Regions from separate parts of the Leuconostoc citreum genome, predicted to be linked through region 2. Evidence: predicted binding sites of a transcription regulator. Region 2 holds the regulator's gene; the other holds the start of a gene.
What was found. Region 2 encodes LexA, which represses DNA repair genes until DNA is damaged. Its sites were predicted from a motif close to CNAACANNTGTTNG; they were not measured.
Positions count from the first base shown of each region.

Region 1: the regulator LexA is predicted to act here: its motif matches at 2,574-2,587, upstream of recA (recombinase RecA).

Region 1 is NZ_CP042410.1:326,690-334,075, forward strand. Features, by position in the region: gene yfmH (EF-P 5-aminopentanol modification-associated protein YfmH) at 1-1,046, shown strand, start outside; gene FGL72_RS01590 (helix-turn-helix domain-containing protein) at 1,061-1,933, shown strand; gene pgsA (CDP-diacylglycerol--glycerol-3-phosphate 3-phosphatidyltransferase) at 1,944-2,525, shown strand; gene recA (recombinase RecA) at 2,656-3,801, shown strand; gene FGL72_RS01605 (response regulator transcription factor) at 3,913-4,602, shown strand; gene FGL72_RS01610 (phosphate ABC transporter substrate-binding protein) at 4,786-5,697, shown strand; gene FGL72_RS01615 (sensor histidine kinase) at 5,811-7,124, shown strand; gene FGL72_RS01620 (phosphate ABC transporter substrate-binding protein PstS family protein) at 7,222-7,386, shown strand, end outside.
Region 2 is NZ_CP042410.1:619,615-629,900, forward strand. Features, by position in the region: gene FGL72_RS03050 (dihydroorotate dehydrogenase) at 1-770, shown strand, start outside; gene pyrF (orotidine-5'-phosphate decarboxylase) at 811-1,509, shown strand; gene pyrE (orotate phosphoribosyltransferase) at 1,514-2,143, shown strand; gene lexA (transcriptional repressor LexA) at 2,193-2,828, opposite strand; gene FGL72_RS03070 (YneF family protein) at 3,035-3,268, shown strand; gene FGL72_RS03075 (lysophospholipid acyltransferase family protein) at 3,279-3,914, opposite strand; gene FGL72_RS03080 (tRNA1(Val) (adenine(37)-N6)-methyltransferase) at 3,973-4,734, shown strand; gene FGL72_RS03085 (GIY-YIG nuclease family protein) at 4,734-5,012, shown strand; gene rpsB (30S ribosomal protein S2) at 5,158-5,934, shown strand; gene tsf (translation elongation factor Ts) at 6,058-6,933, shown strand; gene pyrH (UMP kinase) at 7,023-7,748, shown strand; gene frr (ribosome recycling factor) at 7,748-8,293, shown strand; gene glyQ (glycine--tRNA ligase subunit alpha) at 8,649-9,593, shown strand; gene glyS (glycine--tRNA ligase subunit beta) at 9,597-10,286, shown strand, end outside.

The DNA of each region.
Region 1 (7,386 bases), 290 kb from region 2:
AAAGCGAGGATGCTTTTAAACGTTTCGGAGAATTAGGTGCTGATGCCAATGCTTTCACAACAGCTTATCAAACGAGTTATCTTTTTTCCACGACTGATAATTTTGAATTATCTTTGGTCCATTTACTAGATTTTGTTCAAACACCATATTTTAGTCTGCAAACGATTGCCAAGGAACAAGGTATTATTGGACAAGAGATACAAATGTATGAAGACGACCCCAACTGGATTGTATACATGGGATTATTGCAAATCCTGTATCCTAAGTCACCATTGGCTGATGATATTGCGGGAACACAAAAGACGATTTCAAAAATCACACCGCAATTGTTATATAATATTCACAAAGCTTTTTACCAACCAAAGCAGTTAACATTACAAATTGTTGGTCATTTTGAGCCAAAAACGGTACTGGCTTTAATTCGTGACAATCAAGCGCAAAAAAGTATTGAAGATATTCAAGTCGATAGTCTAGCTGATCAACTTGAAATACCAACTAAAGTCACAGAAATCAAACATTTCAATGTGGTGAGACCTAAGATTGCTTTGGGTATTCGTCTAGAAAATACTAATTTGAAGTCTATGGATGGTACCAAAGCAGGGTTAATAGCTGATATTTTAGCCGATATGATGTTTGGAGAGCAGACAGATTGGTATCAAAACCTGTATAATAAAGGTATCATCGATACTGAATTTGAGACATCATTTGATATAATCCGTGATTATCAATTTGTTAGTTTTTTTTCAGAAACGACGGAATATGAAGCTTTAACAGCAGCTATTCAAAATCAGATTGAAAATTATAAAGCGATATTGTTAGGACAAGAATCAATGTTTGAATCCTTAAAGCGGGCAACGCTGGGTGAGGGTATTCAGCGTCTCAATAGTTTGGAAAGTATAGCGTTACGAGGGGATGACGTCTTATTCAATCACAACTTGTTTGATAAAATTATGTTACTTCAAGCACTAACATATACCGACATATTAGACTTTGCTAACAAAATCTATCAAAATGTTACACTACAGCGCTTTATCTTGAAGAAATAATAACTGGGAAAATTATGAGTGAAACTTTAACGAATCAAATAGGGGAACAACTTAAAGCTGCTCGTCTAGCTAAAAATATGTCTTTGGATGATGTCCAACAGATTACAAAAATTCAAGTACGTTACCTTGAAGCCATTGAAAGTAATAATCTCAGTGTCTTACCAGGGGACTTTTATGTGCGCGCCTTTATTAGGCAATACGCGTTAGCCATGGGTTTGAATCCTGAAGATTTGTTGGGAGAAACACGCCCAGCTTCAATTTCACGAACAAATGATTTGAGTCGTGCGCACCGAGATAATGACGGTATTGTGCGTGCAGGAAATGATACACAATTATCCACAAAATCTCGTTTATCGAACTTGTTACCAACGATTTGGGTCATTTTATTAGTGGTCATTGGGTTAATTGTGGTATGGTTTGCTTTGACACACTTAACACAAGGCAAGCAGCAGTCAAATGACAGTGGCAATGTCTCAGTGTCAACATCAACGGTGCCAGCATCACAATCATCAAGCACAGCTGCTTCATCGTCAAGTCAAAAGGAAAAAAAGCCGGCTAAGCCAGCCTTGAATTTAGGAACGCCAGAGCAGAATACGGCGTTACAAACAACAATTTATAATATTTCTGGACAAAATAATACGGCGCATACTATCAAAATTAACGGTCAAGGTACAGGAACGAATGTTAAGGTGACAGTGGGACAAAATATTTTGTTTAATGAGATGGTTACCACAAATAAGTCAATTACTGTGCCTACTGGAACGAATGCTGTCAATGTTCAATTTACAAATGTTGGCAACGCAGTAATGACGCTTGACGATCAAAAAATATCAGTAATTAATACTGCGACACCGTTTTGGAATGTGTTAATTAACTTAAATAAGTAAAGAGGCAATGATGAATCTCCCTAATAAATTAACAGTTTTTCGAATTGTTTTAATCCCAGTTTTCATTCTTATTCTATCCGTACCCTATCAATGGTCGGTCATTAATATGGGATCTGTACATTTACCAGTTAATTGGCTAATTGCGGCAATTGTTTTTGCAGTGGCAGCGTTTACTGACTTTTTGGATGGTCAAATTGCGCGACGTCAACACCTTGTTACTAATTTTGGTAAATTTGCTGATCCTTTAGCAGATAAGTTACTGGTAATGACAGCGTTGATATTTTTAACGGGTTTCCATGTTGTACCAGCATGGATGACGGCAGTTATTATAATTCGTGAGTTAGCGATAACTGGTTTACGGACATTGATTGTTGAAAATAATGGGCAAGTGTTGGCAGCGCAGATGCCTGGAAAAATTAAGACATTTTCTCAAATGTTTGCCATTTTATTTTTGTATCTCAAAGACATGCCATTCACTTTTGTACATGTGCCTGTTGGTGGCATATTATTGTGGATTGCCGTTGTTTTCACCATCTACTCAGGGGTAGATTATTTTTGGCAAAATAGAGCAGTTTTTTCTGATGGTATGTAAAGCGCTAATAGCGCTTTTTTCGTCTAATAAAAGAAAGGGGAACATAAACGAACAATTGTTCGTTTATTTGCTTGCTTTTACTGTCATAAACAGGTAAACTAATGAAGTAAGATAAAAGGAGTAGCCACACATGGTCACAAAAAAGACGACTAAAAAAGATGATAAAGATAGCCAAGCTAAAGGCCGAAAAGCCGCTTTAGATGAAGCCTTAAAAAAAATTGAGAAAAATTTTGGTAAGGGTTCAGTCATGGTTTTAGGTGACAATGCTTTGACGCAAATTGAGACTTATCCTTCTGGGTCGGTTAAGCTAGATGTTGCGTTAGGTGTTGGTGGTTATCCCAAAGGCCGAATTATTGAAATATATGGACCAGAATCCTCTGGAAAAACAACTTTAGCTTTACATGCGGTGGCTGAAGTGCAAAAGGCTGGTGGTACAGCAGCTTATATCGATGCGGAAAACGCTTTAGATGTAAAGTACGCTGAGGCATTGGGCGTACAAAAAGATGAATTGCTGCTATCACAACCAGATACTGGCGAACAAGGCTTAGAAATTGCTGATGCGCTAGTACAATCAGGTGCGGTCGATATTATTGTTGTTGATTCAGTCGCAGCCCTTGTACCTCGAGCTGAAATTGAAGGTGAAATGGGTGATTCGCATGTTGGTTTGCAAGCACGATTAATGAGTCAAGCGCTTCGTAAATTAGCTGGGACTTTAAATCGCACAGGAACCATTGCTATTTTTATTAACCAAATTCGTGAAAAAATTGGTGTGATGTTTGGTAATCCTGAGACAACACCTGGTGGACGCGCGCTGAAGTTCTATTCAACAATTAGACTTGAAGTTCGTCGTTCAACTCAAATTAAAGATGGTACGGATGTTACAGGTAACCTCACTAAGGTGAAGGTTGTAAAGAATAAAGTTGCGCCACCATTTAAAGTGGCAGAAATTGACATCATGTATGGCAAAGGTGTTTCTCAAACTGGTGAAATTTTAGATTTAGGTGCAGAACAAGAAATTATTCGCAAAGCTGGCGCTTTTTACTACTATGACGATGTGAAAATTGGTCAAGGCCGTGAAAAGGCAAAAGAATTTTTGGATGATCCAGAAAATGCCGATATGCGACAAACAATCTATGAAAAAGTTCGCAATGCTTTTGGTATAGGTGATGGTGAAACAGCCGAATCCGATGAGACGACTGCAGACAAGCAAAAAGGCGCTGAGACGATAGAACTTGTTAGTGATACAGATGACTTGACAGATGAGCCAATTGTATAATTCCTGTAAAGAATAAAAGGAAACGCTAGGGCGTTTCCTTTTTTTTTGTTACAATGCAATTAAGTAAAGAATTGGAAGGACTGCGCGCCATAAAAGGTGTGTCTGGAAATCATGGCAAAAATTTTAGTAGTGGATGATGAAATCGCAATCTCAACGTTGTTAAAGTATAATTTAGAAGAAAATGGTTATGATGTCACGGTAGCTTCTGATGGCCAAACAGCTTATGATTTAGCCAAACAAGAAAGTTTTGACGCTATATTGTTGGATTTGATGTTACCGGTCATTGATGGTATGACGTTATTAAAAAATTTACGTCAAGATAAAGTGAGTACGCCAGTTATTTTGGTTACTGCAAAGGGCGACGAATTTGATCGCGTTTTCGGATTAGAATTGGGCGCAGACGATTATATTACTAAGCCTTTCAGTCCACGTGAAGTGGTGGCACGTGTCAAAGCTGTTCTTCGTCGTTCACAGGTAGATCATCAAGTTTTGGCTGAATCAGATGTCATTAAGGTTCAAAATGTCGTCATTGACGATAACAAAAAAGTTGTGACTAGGGACAATCAGATTTTAACTTTAACCCCCCGCGAGTATGAGTTATTACTTTATTTTGCTCACAGAATTGGACGTGTAATCGACAGAGAAACAATTTTGACAGCTGTTTGGGGTTATGAATTCACTGGTGAAAGTCGAATGGTTGACATGCATATCAGTAATTTAAGAGAAAAAATCGAAACCAATCCTAAATCGCCACAATTATTAAAAACGGTTCGTGGGTTTGGCTATACATTAGTTGTGTAAGTCGTTATGTAAAGACGTTTTTACAAACATTTACATAACGACAACACTTTTGATGGGGATTCTTTGACATAAGGTATGTAGTATATAACTTGTAAGCAAGGACAGGCACCCAAGAGCCTCTACTACAACCCCTGTTTACACTACATACGCTTCTTTGAAGCCTAGTCAAAGGGAGAATCACTCATGAACAAAACAGTTGTCGGAATCGTAGGCGGTGTCGTTGTAATCGCAGCGGGTTTCGCGTTGTATAGTAGTGCCAATCATTCAGGTAATAGTGGTGCTAAAACATCATCAAGTGCAACAACCAAAGTTAGTGGTAAAGTGCTTGCTTTAGGTTCAACAGCTTTGCAGCCATTAGCTGAACAAGTTGCAACGTCTTTCCAAGAAAAAAATCCTGGTGCTACAATTACGGTTCAGGGTGGCGGTTCAGGCGCTGGTTTGAGTCAAGTTTCAAGTGGGTCAGCCCAAATCGGTAACTCAGATGTCTTTGCTGAAGAAAAGTCTGGTGTTGACGCATCAAAACTACAAGATCATAAGGTAGCAGTGGTGGGTATTGCTCCAGTTGTTAACTCTGAAGTACAAGTATCTAGCTTGTCAAAAGATCAGTTACGCGATATCTTCACAGGGAAAGTCACTAACTGGAAAGAAGTTGGTGGTAAAGATGAAAAAATTGTTGTGATTAACCGTGCAACTGGTTCAGGCACACGTGCGGTCTTTGAAAAGAATGTCTTAAACGGGCAAGCAGCCATTAAGACAACAGAACAAGATTCAAACGGTACGGTGCAAAAGATTGTTTCAACAACACCTGGTGCTATCTCATACCTAGCATTTGCTTACCTAGATGCTTCAGGTATCAAGGCACTGAATATTGATAAAGTAACTCCTGATAAGAAAAATGTCGAAGATAATTCATGGCCAATTTGGGCTTATGAACATATGTACACTAAGGGTTCCGCAACAGGAACAACTAAAGCATTCTTAGACTATTTCTTGACAAAAGATGTTCAAAAGACGTTAGTTCCTAAGTTGGGTTATATCGGCTTAACTGATATGAGGGTAACTCGTGACGCTGCTGGTAAGGTTACAAATAATTAAAAGATTCAAATTAACAAAGCTCGCGATAGCGAGCTTTTTTGTTATGATATAAATGAGGTAAAGACTAGATGAAAAAAAATAGCCTAAAATTTTTGAGTTTTTTATGTGTGAATATGAGCGTCATTTTATTGTTTAGCGTGTTGTTATTTCATCTCAGTGTTAAACAATGGCTTCTTTTATTATTGGCGATTTTTTTAGCAACTATTGGCGAATATGCTGTCTCACTTTTTTGGAATGGGCGAAGACAACGTGAAATAGATGTTATGACAAACCGCATGTTAGCGACTCAAAATAATGAAGAGCCACGTGGTGTATTAGCTGAACCACAATCACCCTACTATGATTTAATCAATGCCTTTAACCAGTTGCAAAGCTATGTTAAACATATGCAATCGACGATGCAACGTGATCTAGCAAATTATCAATCTTTATTAACTAGTTTACCCGTTGGCGTTATTCATGTTAACCGGCGGCATATTATCGATGTTTTTAATCAAACAGCAGCGGATTTATTAGCTGTAGATCGTCCTGAAACACCTATTGCTGAGAGCTTAGTAATTCGCCAATTTGCCTTATCAGAGCTAATTACTCAAACTTTTAATACCCAGCAAAACCAGCAAGCGATCTTAAATTTGGCAGTTGACAACGGTATGAAACAGTATGAAGTGAGCACATTTTATCAAAAAGGCGATGTTCAGCACGCTGAAGTCATGATTATTTTATATGATTTAACAACTGTTCTTCAAATTGAGCGTATGCAGTCTGACTTTCTAGCGAATGCGTCACACGAATTAAAAACACCTTTAACAGCTATTACAGGATTTATAGAGACACTTCAAGGTCCTGCTGGTGAAGATGCAACCACACGGCAACAATTCTTGCAAATTGTCTCTGACGAAGCACAACGACTATCCTTGTTAGTGAATGATATTTTGTCTTTATCACGTGCACAGCAACGTGATGATACACTACAAAAAGAATTAACAATTAGTGACATGATTGATAAACAATGGGAACAAATTGGAACACTCTACACAGATAAGGCCATTACTCTAAGAAACGATGTACCACGGGATTTTGTTGTCCATAGCATTTACGCAGATGTTAATACAATTTTGCAGAATTTATTAGTTAATGCTGTGAAATATAATGTTCAGGGTGGTAGCATTCAAGTGACAGCATTTAAGGACCATCAACATTGGCAATTGAATATTAAAGATACTGGCATTGGTATCCCAACGAGTCAGCAATCACGCATATTTGAACGCTTTTATCGTGGGGATGAATCACGACAACGTAAAATTGCAAATGGAACGGGTCTTGGCCTGGCAATTGTTAATGAAATCGTCAGTAAGCATAACGGGACGATTAAGGTTCAGTCACAAGTCGGTGTTGGAACAGTTATGAGTATGACGATGCCATTGTAAACGTTTCCTTTACGATTTCTTTACATAAGACCGTAGTGACATTTACATTGTTTTAAGATAATAGAGGAGTAGTAGTTAAATCTTGGGAGGCATGAATATGTCGAAATCGCATCGCGGAACAATTGTGTCTGCAATTGTAGCCGTGGGTATTGTTGCGGCTATTGGAACAGCTTATGCAACACGTGACAAAGGAAATTCTGGCACATCTATCACAGCAGTTGGTTCAACGGCGTTGCAGCCATTTGTTGAATCAGCAGGCGAA
Region 2 (10,286 bases):
CAGCCAGAGCAGGTAATCCACAACCTTGGATTATCAATACACCAAGCGGTATTTTAAATTCGGTTGGTCTCGCAAATCCTGGTATTGAGGCAGTTGTTGCTGACATTTTGCCAGCTATTCATGAGAAATACAAAACCTTACCCGTGTTAGCTTCTGTAGCAGGTGAAACAGTCGGGGAATATGTAGCTTTAACAGAACGCTTAACGGCGACAAAACAAGTCACAGCTATTGAGGCGAATTTATCTTGTCCAAACGTTGACCGTGGTGGTATGGCTTTTGGTGTGACGGCGGAATCAGCTGCGGAAGTTATTCATGCTATGCGCGCTGCAACAACTTTACCCATTTATGCTAAGATGTCACCAAATGTAACTGATATTAAGCCTATTGTTAAAGCAGTTAAAACGGCTGGTGCTGACGGTATCGTATTAATCAATACGGTTGTCGGTATGAGCTTAGATTTAAATACCAGACAAGCACGACTGGCACGCGGTACTGGTGGCATGTCGGGAACATCAGTCCATCCGATTGCAGTCCGTTTTGTTTACGAGACAGCTCAAACAGTTAGTATTCCAGTAATTGGAGTTGGTGGTGTGAGTACCGTCGATGATGCGCTAGAGTTAATGATGGCTGGTGCTAGTGCTGTGCAAATTGGTACAGCTTTAGCAGGTAATCATCAAGTAATGGCAGACATTATTCGTGAGTTGCCAAGTGCTTTAGATAAGTATGGTTTTTCTAATGTTGAAGAAGTCACCAAAACTTTCAAAAAGTAGTCGTTTTATCATTTAACTCGCCGTAGCGAAAGGAATAAATATGAAGCAAGAACCAGTATTTATTGCGTTAGACTTTCCAGATGCCTTTGCTGTCAGAAAATTTTTGAAACAATTTGACAGTTTGACTAATAAGCCAGCTTTAAAAGTCGGTATGGAACTTTTCTATGCAGAAGGGCCAACATTTGTTAATGAGTTACGCCAGCAAGGGTACACAATCTTTTTGGACCTAAAGCTTTATGACATACCACATACGGTCGGTCGAGCAGTTGCAAGCATTTCAAAATTAGATATTCAATATTTAACGATTCATGCTTCAGGTGGTGCACGTATGATGGCGGCGGCAGTAGCTAATAAGCCTGATAGCATGAAGTTGCTGGCCGTGACTCAATTGACTTCTTTTTCAGAGTCGGAAATGCAAGCAACACAGTTGACACAGGCAAGTTTAGTTGATACAGTGACCCATTTAGCTGCTATGGCTTTTCAGGTGGGTGTTGACGGTACGATTAGTTCACCTGAAGAGGCCAAAGCTATTCAGGCAGTAACGAGTCAGTCATTTGTACGAATTACACCAGGTATTCGTCTGCTAGGCGATGATAATGGTGATCAAAGACGTGTTACAACACCACAAAAAGCGCGTCATCATGGCGCGACTGGCTTAGTTGTGGGTCGATCAATTACGCAAGCGGTATCACCACTAGAAGCCTACCAACGTGTTTTACAAGAATGGTGTAAGGACTAAGAATATGACAAACTATGCAGAACAAGTAGCCAATGATTTATTAGCCATTGGGGCCGTAAAATTTTCACCAGAATCACCATTTACTTGGGCCTCTGGCATTAAAAGCCCAATATATACGGATAATCGTATGACGATTGGTTTTCCAGCGGTACGCCAAAATATTTTCAAAGGTTTAGCTGAATTAATTCAATCATACTATCCTGATGCTGACATTATTGGTGGTGTTGCAACGGCCGGTATTCCTCATGCGGCTTGGGTTGCTGAAGGGTTAGATAAACCGATGATTTATGTCCGTTCCAAGCCAAAAGATCATGGTGCTGGTAGACAGACAGAAGGAGCTGAAGTAAAGGGTAAAAATGTTGTCTTGATTGATGATTTAATTTCGACGGGTGGCTCAGTTTTGGGTGCAGTTAAAGCTGTTCGCCAAGAAGGCGCCAACGTTCTTGGCGTTGTGTCGATTTTCTCTTATGAATTGCCAGCCGGCATCGCTAATTTTTCGGCGGAAAACTTAACTTTTCAGTCATTAACAACCTATTCGCAATTAGTTCATGCAGCCATTGCTCGTGGTGACTTAAATCAATCACAGTTAGCAACTTTAACTGATTGGCAAAAAAGTCCTGAAACTTGGGCATAATAAAAAAGCTGACATGGCTTTAAAGCCATGTCAGCTTTTTTATTTGTTATTAGTAAATAGCATCTCGGTATAAGCCAATAACTTTACCTAATATAGCAACTTGTTTAAGGATGATTGGCGCCATCGCATCGTTTTCTGGTTGTAAACGGAAATGATCTGCTTCGCGGAAAAAACGCTTGACTGTGGCTTCGTCATCGTCATTCATGGCAACAACAACATCACCGTTATCAGCATTATCTTGTTTTCTGACAATGACCTTGTCACCATCTAGGATACCAATGTTAATCATTGAATTACCACGAACATTCAACATAAACATATCGCCATCAAATTGCATCAAATTATCAGGAATTGGGAAAAATTCAGTAGCTTCTTCTTCTACTGCTAATATCGGTGCGCCAGCAGTTACCTGACCAAGAACTGGAATTCGACCCGGTGTTGTTGATACACCAAGTGCCTCTAATCCAGAATCAGTCACTTCAATTGCTCGAGCGCGCGGCTTTGAAGCATCCTTTAACAGATAACCCTTTTTGACCAATCTTTCAATGTGACCGTGAATGGTTGAGGATGAAGAAAGCCCCACAGCTTCACCAACTTCACGCACGGTTGGGGGATAACCATTATTTAGCTGAGCTTCGTGAATAAATCTTAAAACTTGAATTTGTTTGCTTTCCTGAATTGCCATGATGGGTTTAATCCTTACTAAACGTAGTTTAATGTAATTTCATTATAACTAAAATAAAATAATTAATCAAACGTTTGTTCGTTTTTTCGAAAAATTCGGCACATTATTGTCAGAAATTGTGCGCTATCTTTGTAAAGAACGACTTTATCAATCGCAACTTTATGCTATAATAACTCATAGACATTTTATTAAGGGGTTGTTGAACCATGAATTTAGGATTTGGAATCTTAATCTTTGTTTTAGGGCTAGTTATTGGACTTGTCATTGGTTTCTTTGTCGCGCGTAACTCAATGAAGAGTTATTTGGCAAAGAATCCACCAATTTCAGAGGAAATGATGAAGTCGATGATGATGTCAATGGGTCAAAAGCCATCACAGAAAAAGCTCAACCAAATGATGGCACAAATGAAACAACAAAGTGAACAGTCACAAAAAAAATAAGCCATTTGGCTTATTTTTTTTCACGTTTAGGGTCGATATAACGCCAGTTAGGATTAACTTCAGCATCCAATTGATCGAAAGCGGCTTGAATCTTAACGGTATATTTGGTAATGTTTTCTTTGTCTAACTTATCTTTGCGGTCAATGACAATGGGTTCACCAAAATTGATTGTCGTGTTATTACGCTTAAATAGTTGACCAAATGTTACAGGTCCTTGGTAAACGGCTGGCACAATGGCTTTGCCTGACATTTTAGCAATAACTAACGTGCCGGATTTTAAATCGTCACTATGCCGTGATCCTGACGGGAACATAATTAATGAGCGGTTACCTGATTTCAGTTCTCTAACAGGTGTTTTAATGACACTTGGACCAACATTATTGCGATCAACCGGAAAAGCGCCTGCGGATTTAATTAACCAAGCCAGTGGTTTGAATTTGAATAACTCGATTTTAGCCATGAAAATGAAAGGCTTCGGATAGGCAGCAATCGCATACCATACCGGATCCCACCAAGTACGATGTGGGCCGACTAATATATAGTTATCATCGGTCGGGATGCGATCTTTATTCATATATTTAATGCGACCGGTTACCGCCCACACGATACCAACTGCAATAATACGCAGAAAATCATAAAATTTCATTATTTATTCACCTCATAAACTATCTACCCATTTTACACGATAAAGCGAGAAAAAAACAATGATTCAACCAATTCTTAAAGAAGGCGAACGAATTGATGGTTTGCCATCACAAAAAATAAATATTATTCAAAATCCAGATATGTTTTCTTATTCTTTGGATGCAGTATTGTTAGCCCATTTTGCTGATGTGAAAGGCAAAGGGACAGGCTTGACGGTTGACCTTGGTGCTGGGACAGGGGCTGTTGGCTTATTTTACGCCCCTAAAGTTACTGGCAAGTTGGCTCTAGTCGAAATACAGCCAGAACTGGCAGACATGGCGAAACGTAGTATTGCGATGAATGAGTTGACGCAACGGGTTTCAGTCATTGAATCTGATATGAAAACTATATTTGAAGATATTCAGCCAGGTTCGGTGGAGACTGTGTTATCTAATCCGCCTTATTTTCCATTAAATGAGACAACTAAAACAAATCACGATAAGCATTACCAGTTGGCGCGACATGAACTGACAATTGATTTGCCAGGCTTAGCTCAAGTCGTGAATAAATTACTGAAAAATAACGGTAAATTTTACATGGTTCATAGACCAGATAGATTAGCGGATATTTTTGCTGCTTTTGCTAGCAGAAAATTGATGATTAAGCGTATCCAGTTTGTTTATGGTAAAGCAAATCGTGAAGCCAATATGGTTTTAATTGAAGCCATTAAATCAGGACGACCTGGTGGTGTGCGGATTATGCCGCCAATCATTGCTTATACATCGGAAAATAACTATACCAAAGCAGTATCTGATATTTTATATGGTACGTCATGGTCATGATGGCACACTACTATTTTTACGTGCTGTATACGGCAGATGGTTATTTTTACGGTGGTTTCACGAATAATCTTGCAAAACGTTTGGCGACTCATGAAGCGGGTAAGGGGGCTAAATTTACTCGGGTTAAATCACGTCACCCCCTTCAAATGATCCACTCAGAATCTTTTGATACGAAACACGAAGCACTCCACGCTGAAGCAATGTTTAAGCAACTAACGCGGCAACAAAAAGAGGCTTATTTGGTTTTAAAGGGTGTTTCAGAAGATATATGGCATTAAGTACTTGCATTTAGGGTAGCTATTACGTATAATTATTTATGTTGTGAATAGCGACAAATACACACGGCAAACGAGTTCATGTAGGTGCAGCAATGTCATTATGAATGTCGAATTTGTCGGCGGAAAAAACCTAGGAGGCCATATCATGGCAGTTATTTCAATGAAAGAACTCCTCGAAGCAGGAGTACACTTCGGTCACCAAACACGTCGTTGGGACCCAAAGATGGATGAGTATATCTTTACAGAACGTAATGGTATTCACATCATCGATTTGCAAAAGACAGTTAAGTTAGTTGATGAAGCATATAACTTTATGCGTAATGCATCAACTGATGGTGCTAACTTCTTGTTTGTTGGTACAAAGAAGCAAGCTTCAGATGCAATTGCTGAAGAAGCTGCACGTGCTGGTCAATACTTCATCAACCACCGTTGGTTGGGTGGTACTTTGACTAACTGGAACACAATCAAGACACGTATCCAACGTTTGAAGGATTTGGAAGCAATGGCCGAAGATGGCACATTCGAACAATTACCTAAAAAAGAAGTTGTCTTGTTGAACAAGCAACGCGAAAAGTTGAACAAGTTCTTGGGTGGTATCAAGGATATGCCTGGTTTGCCAGATGTATTGTTTGTTGTTGATCCTAAGAAAGAAGAGATTGCCGTTAAGGAAGCCAACATGTTAAACATTCCAGTTGTGGCTATGATTGACACTAACGCTAATCCTGAAGTTGTTGACGTTAAGATTCCTGCTAACGATGATGCTATCCGTGCCGTTCGCTTGATTACTGCTAAGATGGCTGATGCCATTATCGAAGGTCGTCAAGGTCAAGATTCAGCACCTGAAGACGCTTTTGTTGCTGGTGACGAAAACACAGAATCAATCGAAGAAATTGCTAACATCGTTGAAGAAGGCAATAACTAATAATTAAATGACATTTGCCGTTCCTGCGGACCTGTATGGGACGCACACGGCATTTTTTATTTCATCGAAACCAAATAAAACCATGATATAATAATCATATAAATATTTTAGAGGAGCATTACAATGGCAATTACTGCTGCACAAGTAAAAGAATTACGCGATAAGACATCTGTTGGTATGATGGATGCCAAGAAAGCTTTGGTTGAAGCTGATGGTGATTTGGAAAAGGCAATCGACCTACTCCGCGAAAAGGGTATGGCAAAAGCTGCCAAGAAGGGTGACCGTGTTGCAGCTGAAGGTATGACTTTTGTTGCTGTCAAGGGCAACAAAGCAGCAATTATTGAATTAAACTCAGAAACAGACTTCGTTGCTGGAAACGCTGAATTTAATGATTTGTTAAAGGCGGTTGCTAATACAGTCGTTGAAATGGCACCTGCTGATGTTGAAGCTGCTTTAGCATTAGAAGTTGAAGCTGGCCAAACATTGAATGATAAAATCATTGGTACATCACAAATTACTGGTGAAAAGATCACATTGCGTCGTTTTGCTGTTGTTGAAAAGACTGATTCAGAAAACTTTGGTGCATACTCTCACTTAGCTGGTTCAATTTCAGCGTTAGTTGTTGTTGATGGTGCTTCCGAAGAAGCAGCTAAGGACATTGCTATGCATATTGCTGCTATTGCACCACAATATGTTTCTGATGCTGAAGTGCCTGCTGACGTTATTGAACGCGAAAAAGCAGTGCAATTAGCTTCAGAAGACCTTGCCGGTAAGCCAGATAACATTAAAGAAAAGATGGTTGAAGGACGCATCAAAAAGTTCTTGGCCGAAATCACATTGTTAGACCAAGCATTTGTTAAAAATAGCGATCAGACTGTTGCTGAGTTTATTGCATCACAAAATGGTTCTGTGAAGTCATTTGTACGTTACCAAGTAGGTGAAGGTATCGAAAAGAAAGTAACTGATTTAGCTGAAGAAGTTGCTAAGCAATTAGGTTAATTTTGTTAAAAAGTGCGTTATTTTATGATGACGCACTTTTTTTGCGGAATATTTTGGTATAATTGATGAGATGGAAAATGAGGTGAATCATGACGGATATTAAATACAAACGTGTTTTGATGAAACTTTCAGGCGAGGCTTTGGCTGGTGATAAGGGTCAGGGTATTGATTTGGATACAGTTTCTGAAATTGCGCAAGATTTGAAAGAAGTACACGAATTAGGGACACAAATTGCAATTGTCGTCGGTGGTGGTAATTTATGGCGTGGTGAACCAGCTGCAAAAGTTGGCATGGAACGTTCACGTGCTGATTATACAGGTATGCTTGGGACAACAATGAACGCTTTAGTTTTGCAAGATGCCTTAGAACGTGCTGGTGTTGACACACGTGTTCAAACAGCGATTACAATGCAACAAATTGCTGAGCCTTATATTCGTGGCCGTGCGATTCGTCACTTGGAAAAGGGTCGTATTGTTATTTTTGCTGCAGGAACAGGATCACCCTACTTCTCAACAGACACGACAGCTGCTTTGCGTGCCAATGAAATCAATGCAGATGCTATTTTGATGGGTAAAAATGGCGTTGATGGCATCTATGATTCGGATCCAAATAAGAACAAGAATGCCGTGAAGTTTGAAGAATTAACACACTTAGATATTTTGAAAAAAGGCTTAAAAGTAATGGATGCGACTGCGAGTTCATTATCAATGGATAATAATATGCCATTGGTTGTCTTCAACTTAAACACACCAGGAAATTTGAAGCGAGCCGTACTAGGCGAAAATATTGGGACAACAGTTACAGGAGAAAAATAATGGCTTTTGATTTAACAGATGCAAAGTCACGTATGCAAGGCGCGCAAGATGCTCTGCAGCGTGAATTAACAAGTATTCGTACAGGACGTGCGAATCCACATATTTTAGACCGAATTGAAGTTGAATATTATGGTGCGATGACACCCTTGAATCAAGTAGCATCAATTTCAGTGCCTGAAGCACGTGTGTTATTAATCACACCCTTTGATAAGACGGCTCTAGAAGAAATTATTCGTGCAATTAATATGTCTGATTTAGGCTTAAATCCTTCTTCTGACGGCAATATTGTGCGTCTGATGATTCCACAAATGACGGAAGAGGGTCGTAAAGACCTTGCAAAGCAAGTTAAGGCTGAAGCAGAAAAAGCAAAGGTCTCTGTTCGTAATGTCCGTCGCGATGCAATGGATTCAGTCAAAAAAGATAAAGAAATGCCTGAAGATGATGTCCGTAAGGCGGAAAATGATATTCAAAAGTTAACAGATAATAATATTAAAGCAATTGATGATATCGCATCAGAAAAAGAAAAAGAACTGTTAACTATTTAAGTAAAAAAGCCATGTAGGCTTTTTTTACTACTATGCAAACCAAAATGGAAATATCCTGGCAAAGTCTTCTTTAATGTTGAAATGTGACAATAGATAGTAGACAAGCGCTTGACGTTTTTCTAGTGGCAGTGCATAATATAATTAATGAAGTTTGCAAACTAAGAAATCATGTGGCGATGATGGAGTGCGCGAACGATTCGAGTGTCTGCGTATACGCAGGAAATCAGGTGGAACCGCGCGTGAGCGTCCTGATGTCAGTATTTTGGCATTGGTACAGTTCAGGCGTTTTTTGTTGCTAAAAAACATCTACTGTTACAATGTCAAACAGTCAATAGAAAGCAATAGGAAGAATAGTATGACGAGTCAAAAGCTATCATTACAAGATATTATTTTAACGCTACAGCAATATTGGGCTAACCAGGGTGCAAATTTGATGCAAGCTTATGATAATGAAGTCGGTGCGGGAACACAATCCCCCTATACATTTTTGCGCGCTAATGGGCCAGAACCATGGCATGCAGCTTATGTTCAGCCTTCACGTCGACCAGCTGACGGTCGTTATGGGGATAATCCCAATCGACTTTTTCAACACCATCAGTTTCAGGTTGTTATGAAGCCTAGCCCTGATAATATACAAGAATTATACTTGGGTTCTTTAGAGGCATTAGGTATTAAGCCGCTTGAACATGACATACGCTTTGTTGAAGATAATTGGGAAAATCCTTCAATGGGTGCGGCAGGCATTGGTTGGGAAGTATGGCTTGACGGTATGGAAGTGACGCAGTTTACCTATTTTCAACAAGTTGGTGGTATCGAAGTTGACTCGGTTACTGCTGAAGTAACATATGGTTTGGAAAGACTAGCTTCTTATATTCAAGATGTGCCAACTGTATATGATTTGGATTGGGGAAATGGTGTTTTATATGGTGATATTTTTAAAGAACCTGAATATGAACATTCAAAATATGCTTTTGAGGCTTCCGATCAAACAATGTTATTAAGACATTTTGATGATTTTGAAAAAGAAGCTACTCGCTTACTTGATCTTGGGCTTGTTCATCCAGCCTATGATTATATTTTAAAATCATCGCATACATTTAATTTGTTAGATGCTAGCGGCAGTGTTTCTGTTACTGAACGAGCTGGTTATTTGCATCGCATTCGGACCATGGCACGTCGTGTGTCTAAGGTGTTTATTGATGAGCGCGCCAAATTAGGATTCCCACTACTTAAAGATAATGATTTACGTGAAATCTATTTAGGTGAGCACGGCAAGTATACACTAACAGAGGAGAATTAATTTATGTCAACGTTTTTATTAGAAATTGGTTTAGAAGAAGTACCTGCACACCTTGTGACGAGTTCTGAATCACAACTCGTTGCTAGAACAAAAGAGTTTCTGGCAGCTCATCGACTGACTGTTGGTGATATTAAACCATTTTCGACACCACGTCGTCTGGCATTGCAACTATGTGATGTGGCCGAAGAATCTGAAGCACTTTCAGAAGAAAAACGCGGACCGTCAGTTGAACGTGCTAAAGACGAAAATGGTGAGTGGTCGAAAGCAGCGCAAGGTTTTGCGCGAGGACAAGGTGCGACCCCAGAAGCGTTTGAAGTGCGTGATGGCTATGTTTGGTTGACAAAACATACTACTGGTGTACCAGCCAATCAAATTTTGTCTCAGATTGGTGAAGAAGTTGTTTCGCAAATGAAATTTACAACGTATATGAAATGGGCAAATCATTCATTTTTGTATGTACGTCCGATTCGTTGGTTAGTAGCTTTATTAGATGAACAGGTTATCAATTTTAATGTTCTTGACATTGCCACTGGTCGTGTCACAAGAGGACATCGATTCTTGTCGACAGAACATGTAACGATTAGTGATGCTCAAGCTTACGAAGAGACATTGCAGTCTGCTTACGTGCTTGCCGATGCGGAGAATCGTAAAGCTCAAATAAAAAGTCAACTTGAAACAATAGCAAATCGAAAT